2 linked regions of the Variovorax paradoxus genome follow. The protein of the gene in region 1 binds, or shares a complex with, the protein of each later gene. Links are inferred from orthologs where the notes say so. Each region holds a gene or a part of one and is shown in the gene's direction. Other genes may lie near its edges.

Evidence for each region.
Region 2: the proteins of glnK (region 1) and QHG62_RS18435 are in contact, whole or in part, in a solved structure (PDB 2NS1), measured with the Escherichia coli proteins. The link is inferred for Variovorax paradoxus from one-to-one orthologs.

What each region holds. Positions count from the first base shown.
Region 1 is NZ_CP123990.1:415,475-418,775, forward strand. Bases 73-3,058 are described here. They hold glnK (P-II family nitrogen regulator), read left to right. Parts: upstream 73-1,389; coding sequence 1,390-1,728; downstream 1,729-3,058. Other genes in these bases: QHG62_RS01915 (YifB family Mg chelatase-like AAA ATPase), read right to left, coding at 73-274; QHG62_RS01920 (TorF family putative porin), read left to right, coding at 492-1,316. In the rest of the region: more of QHG62_RS01915, read right to left, coding at 1-72. UniProt on the Escherichia coli protein: Involved in the regulation of nitrogen metabolism. Regulates the activity of its targets by protein-protein interaction in response to the nitrogen status of the cell.
Region 2 is NZ_CP123990.1:3,833,078-3,836,292, reverse strand. The notes cover bases 150-3,049. They hold QHG62_RS18435 (ammonium transporter), read left to right. Parts: upstream 150-948; coding sequence 949-2,151; downstream 2,152-3,049. Other genes in these bases: QHG62_RS18430 (Fic family protein), read left to right, coding at 2,215-3,049; QHG62_RS18440 (LytTR family DNA-binding domain-containing protein), read left to right, coding at 150-767. In the rest of the region: more of QHG62_RS18440, read left to right, coding at 1-149; more of QHG62_RS18430, read left to right, coding at 3,050-3,215. UniProt on the Escherichia coli protein: Involved in the uptake of ammonium/ammonia (NH(4)(+)/NH(3)). Transport is electrogenic. Following sequestration of NH(4)(+) at the periplasmic face, NH(4)(+) is deprotonated and neutral NH(3) is transported into the cytoplasm.

The sequences.
Region 1 (3,301 bases):
CGAGGATGCCAAGCGCAATGGGCAGGTCGAAGCGGCCGGAGTCCTTGGGCAGGTCGGCTGGCGCCAGGTTGACGGTGATCCGCTTGTTATTTGGAAACTCGAGGCCGGCATTCTGTATGGCCGAACGCACGCGTTCGCGCGCCTCCTTGACCTCGGTTTCTGCCAGCCCGACCAGCGTAAAGCTGGGCAGGCCGTTGGCCAGATGCACCTCGACCGTGACACTGGCCGCTTCCAGCCCAAGCAAAGCGCGGCTTTGCACCAAAGACAAGCTCATTTTTATTACTCTCCCCATTGTGGTGCGCCCGTTTTTGGTCGGACTTGTGCACCGCGGGCCCCCGGAAGGGCACCGCAACTGAACACTCTTGTAACTTTTCACGCGGACTGCGGAGGCCGGGGCTGCAGCCATGCAGCAGGCGGAACGAGCACTTTGGCACGCTCCCTGCTATGAGACGGTGTCCCCCCAACGATCCAACCAACTCCGAGGAGTCTCGATGATGCACCGTAATTTCGCCCAGGCAGTGGCCGTGGTCGCCCTTGCAGCCCTGCCGATGCTGGCGAGCGCCCAGCTCTCGGGGAATGTGGCCCTGACCAGCAACTACAAGTTCCGCGGCCAGGACCAGGACATGATCGGGAAGAACGACTACGCCAAGACCAAGGGCTTCAAGCCGGCCATCCAGGGCGGCTTCGACTACGCCTTCGGCGAAAGCGGCTTCTATGTGGGCAACTGGAATTCCAGCGTCAACTGGCTCCAGGGCAACAGCATCGAAAGCGACATCTACGGCGGCTACAAGTTCAAGGCCGGCCCGTTCGACATGGACGTGGGTGCGCTGACCTATATCTACCCGGGCAACTCCATCGGCAACACCACCGAGCTGTACGGCGCGGGCACCTGGGCCGACGAAGCCATCGGCTCGTTCACCCTGAAGTACTCGCACACGGTCTCCAAGGACTACTTCGGCTATGCGGGCTACAAGTCGGGCTCGGGCCTGAAGGGCCGCAACACCGGCTACCTGAACCTGGCCTACAGCAAGGAAATCGTGCCCAAGCTCACGCTGAAGGCGGCCGTGGGCTACACGCACATGTCCAGCGACATCCGCAGCCTGGGCTACAAGAGCTACGTGGACTACAACGTGGGCGTGTCGTATGACTTCGGCAACGGCCTGGCACTTGCCGGCTCGGTGCAGGGCGCCAACAAGAAGAGCTCTTACCTCGCGCTGAGCAACCCGGGCGTGGACTTCGGCTTCGGCCCGATCGGCGAGCAGTACTACTCGCCCAACAAGGCCCGCTTCATCGTTACGCTCAGCAAGACGCTGTAAGAGCAGGCACAAGAACAAAGGTGCGGCCCAAGCTGCCGCACCATTCATTCCATCCAAGAAGGAGAAAGTCATCATGAAGCTGGTCACAGCCATCATCAAACCGTTCAAGCTCGACGAAGTGCGCGAAGCACTGTCGGCCATCGGCGTGCAAGGCATCACGGTCACGGAGGTCAAGGGATTCGGTCGCCAGAAGGGCCACACCGAGCTGTACCGCGGCGCCGAGTACGTGGTCGACTTCCTGCCCAAGGTCAAGATCGAAGCGGCGGTGTCCGACGACCTCGTCGACCGCGTGATCGAAGCCGTCGAAGGCGCAGCCCGCACCGGCAAGATCGGCGACGGCAAGATTTTTGTCTACAACCTCGAGCAGGTCGTTCGCATCCGCACCGGTGAAACCGGCCGCGAAGCCCTCTGATCAGCCCGGAAAAAAACAACCATGAAAAAACTGCTTGTTTCTCTTGCGCTCGGCTTGAGCGTGCTCGCTGCCGGCACCGCCTCGTTCGCACAGGCGCCGGCGGCTGAAGCGCCGGCTGCCACGGCACCGGCTGCAACCGCCCCGGCTCCCGCTGCAGCCCCCGCGGCCGCGGCACCTGCCGCCGCCCCCGCTGCTGCTGCCGAAGCAGCGCCCGCCGCGGCTCCCGCTCCTTCGTTCAACAAGGGTGACACCAGCTGGATGATGCTGTCCACGCTGCTCGTCATCATGATGACCATTCCCGGCCTGGCGCTGTTCTACGGCGGCCTGGTGCGCAGCAAGAACATGCTGTCGGTGCTGATGCAGGTGATGGTCACCTTCTCGCTGATCGTCGTGCTGTGGCTCATCTATGGCTACAGCCTGGCCTTCACCGAAGGCAATGCCTTCATCGGCGGCTTCGACCGGCTCTTCATGAAGGGCGTGTTCGATCCGGCCACCGGCGTGTTCGCGCCCGGCGCCACCTTCAGCAAGGGTGTGTACATCCCCGAGCTGCTGTTTGCCGCCTTCCAGGCCACGTTCGCCGGCATTACCTGCTGCCTGATCGTGGGTGCCTTTGCAGAGCGCGCCAAGTTCTCGGCCGTGCTGCTGTTCATGGTGATCTGGTTCACCTTCAGCTATGCGCCGCTGGCCCACATGGTCTGGTTCTGGCTTGGCCCTGACGCCTACACCGCCGCCAACGTGGTGGATGCCAACAACGCCAAGGCCGGCCTGATCTGGCAATGGGGCGCGCTCGACTTCGCGGGCGGCACCGTGGTGCACATCAATGCAGCCGTTGCAGGCCTGGTCGGCGCCTACGTCATCGGCAAGCGCGTCGGATACGGCAAGGAAGCCTTCACGCCTCACTCGCTCACGCTCACCATGGTCGGCGCCTCGCTGCTGTGGGTCGGCTGGTTCGGTTTCAACGCAGGTTCGGCCCTCGAAGCCGGCACCAGCGCCGTGCTCGCCTTCATGAACACCTTTACCGCCACCGCCGCAGCAGTGCTTGCATGGTGCATCGGTGAAGCGCTGATGCGCGGCAAGGCCTCGATGCTGGGTGCCGCTTCGGGCGCCGTTGCAGGCCTCGTGGCCATCACCCCGGCCGCCGGCAACGTCGGCCTGATGGGCGCCATCATTATCGGCTTCATCGCCGGCTTCGCCTGCCTCTGGGGCGTCAACGGCCTCAAGAAGCTGCTCGGCGCTGACGACTCGCTCGACGTGTTCGGCGTGCACGGTGTCGGCGGTATCGTCGGCGCGCTGCTCACCGGCGTGTTCAACACCCAGGCACTCGGCGGCCCCGGCCTCGTGGGCGACTGGGTCACGGCCAGCGTGGTGTCCAACGGCATCGGCGCACAGGTCTGGATCCAGCTCAAGGGCGTGCTGCTGACCATCGTGTGGTCTGGCGTGGTGGCGTTCATCGCCTTCAAGATTGCCGATCTCACCATCGGCCTGCGTGTGTCGGAAGAAGAAGAGCGCGAAGTTCATCGCCTTCAAGATTGCCGATCTCACCATCGGCCTGCGTGTGTCGGAAGAAGAAGAG
Region 2 (3,215 bases), 3.4 Mb from region 1 along the record:
ATCGCGCGGTGCCGCGCGCACCCTGGGAAATCGTGACCTGGGAAGTGTCCAGCCACCTTGTGTTGCTGGCGCTGGTGCCGGCGGTGGTTGCCGTGCAGCGCCGGCTGTCGCCGCTGGTGCGCACTCATTTGCCGCGCTTTGTGGCCTGCCACCTGGCCGCCAGCGTCGTATTCAGCCTGGTGCATGTGGCCGCGATGTTCGCGCTGCGGGCGGTGGTCTATTCGGCCATGGGCGAGCGCTACGACTTCGCAGGCTGGACGGGGCGCTGGGGCTACGAATACCTGAAGGACGTTCGCGCCTACCTGTCGATGGTGTTCGGCATCTGGGTCTACGGCGTCTTCATGCTGCGGCTGCAGGGCGAGGCGCGTGTGCTCGACGCGCCCGAGGCAGCGCCCGCCGAACCCGATGCCCCCCGAGCGGAACCGTCCGCCCCGCCCGCCCGGCCCGAGCGCTTTCTGGTGCGCAAGCTGCGGCGCGAATTCCTGATTGCCGCCGGCGACATCGAGTGGCTGCAGGCCCAAGGCAACTACGTCGGCCTGCACGTCAACGGCCACGACTACCTGCTGCGCGCCACGCTCACCGACTTCTTGACCCAACTAGATCCCGCCAGCTTCGTGCGCGTGCACCGCAGCCATGCGGTCAACTTGGGGCGCATCAAGGAAATAGAGCCGCTGGACGGCGGCGACGCCCGGCTGCACATGCACGACGGCAGCACGGTGCCATGCAGCCGCCGCTACCGCGATGCACTGCGCGTGGGCACGAGTTGAAAAGGCAGTCCCCGGCTCGTGGTGTCCCGTTCCGGTGCGGTCTTTGCACTGAGAAGGCTCATTGACCTCCAGTTCGCACCATCAAAGAGCTTGCAGGCACCATTTTTGCTTCCTTGCGGCGCTGCCCCGGGCGATTCGGGTGCAATGCACCAATTCAAACCAAAAACTGCAAGAAGCTCCAATGGACGCACTCAAACAGGGCGCAGACGCGCTGTTCATCCTTCTCGGCGCCATCATGGTGTTTGCCATGCATGCCGGTTTCGCCTTTCTGGAACTGGGGACCGTGCGCAAGAAGAACCAGGTCAATGCACTGGTCAAGATCCTGGTCGACTTTTCGGTCTCGACCATCGTGTACTTCCTGGTGGGCTATGGCGTGGCCTACGGCACGCATTTCTTCGTGGGCGCGACCGAGCTTGCGGCCAAGAGCGGCTACGAACTGGTGAAGTTCTTCTTTCTGCTGACCTTTGCAGCGGCCATTCCGGCCATCATTTCGGGCGGCATTGCCGAGCGCGCCAAGTTCTGGCCCCAGCTCATTGCCACGGCCGTCATCGTCGGCCTTGTCTATCCGCTGTACGAGGGCATCGCGTGGAACAAGGCCTTCGGCATCCAGGGCTGGATTGCCTCGGCCACCGGCCACGAGTTTCATGACTTTGCCGGATCGGTGGTGGTGCACGCGGTAGGCGGCTGGCTGGCCTTACCGGCCGTGCTGCTGCTGGGCGCGCGCCGCAACCGCTACCGGGGCGACGGCTCGCTGAGCGCGCATCCGCCGTCGAACATTCCTTTTCTGGCGCTGGGCGCGTGGATCCTCTGTGCGGGCTGGTTCGGCTTCAACGTGATGAGCGCCCAGACCATCGACAAGATCTCGGGGTTGGTGGCCGTCAACTCGCTCATGGCCATGGTGGGCGGCACGCTGGTGGCGCTGGCCATGGGCAAGAACGACCCCGGCTTTGTGTACAACGGCCCGCTCGCCGGGCTGGTGGCCGTGTGCGCCGGTTCCGACCTGATGCACCCGCTGGGCGCGCTGGTGGTGGGCGGTGTGGCCGGCGCCATCTTCGTTTCGATGTTCACGCTCACGCAGAACAAATGGAAGATCGACGACGTGCTCGGCGTATGGCCGCTGCACGGCCTCTGCGGCACCTGGGGCGGCATCGCAGCCGGCATCTTCGGCGCGCAGGCACTGGGCGGTATTGGCGGCGTGAACGTGTGGGCACAGCTCATCGGCACCCTGATGGGCGTGGCGTGGGCCGCGCTTGCGGGGGCGGCGGTTTATGGCGCGCTCAAGGCCGCGATGGGGCTGCGGCTCACGCAGGAAGAGGAATACGACGGCGCGGACCTGTCGATTCACCACATTTCGGCTACGCCGGAGCGTGAGGTGAATTGGTAATGGGACCGGGCTGAAGCGCATTTTCGTTGAATACGCTTCAAATATGAAGCGTATTTCCCTAGAATGCGCTTCATGTGGATCTGGCAAGCCCAAAAATGGCCGCACTTCAACGTCGATGCGCGAGCCCTGCAGCCTGCGCTGTCGGCCGCGCGCCTGGCCCAGGGGCGCATGCTGGGCGTGGCGGGCAACCTTCAACTCGTCGACCTGAGCGAGCTCCAACTCGGCGAGTGGACGCAAGAAGCCATTTCTACCGCCCAGATCGAAGGCGAAACACTTCAAGTCAATTCGGTGCGTGCCTCGGCGGCGCGGCGGCTTGGCCTTGCGCCGGCCGACCGCGTGCCAAGGGATGCGCGCACGGAAGCCACGCTCGACATTGTTGAAGCAGCCGTTGCGCGTTGGGATGAGCCACTTTCAGAAGGGCGGCTTCTCGATTGGCACGCGGCGCTTTTCCCGAACGGACGAAGCGGCATCACACGCATCGTGATGGGTGGCTACCGTGTCCACGAAGACCCCATGCAGATCGTCACTCCCCGCATCGGCAAGCCGGACACGGTGCACTATGAAGCGCCTCCTTCACGCGATGTGCCGGCTCAGATGAAGGCGTTGCTCGAATGGTTCGAGGGCGGCCGGGAGCGGGCAGAAATGGACGGCATCGTGCGCAGCGCCATCGCGCATCTTTGGTTCGAAACCATTCACCCATTCGAAGACGGTAATGGCCGGATCGGCCGCGCTCTGAGCGACTTGGCGCTGGCGCAGGATCTGCGCAGCAACCAGCGTCTCTTCAGCATGTCTCAGCAGCTATGGCTCGACCGCGCGGGTTACTACAACCAATTGCAGGCCGCCAGTGCTCAAGAGAGCATGGATGTCACGCCGTGGGTGCGCTGGTTTGTCGGCTGTGTTGAAAAGGCGTGCCTCTCAACGCTGGCCCAGATACAGGCCGCGGGCGCCAAGGCTGGCTTCTGGGCACTTCTGGATGCTGCGCATCCGCAACTCACGCCGAGCCAGCGCAAGGTGTTGAACAAGCTCTATGACGCCGGGCCCGACGGATTTCTTGGTGGCATGAG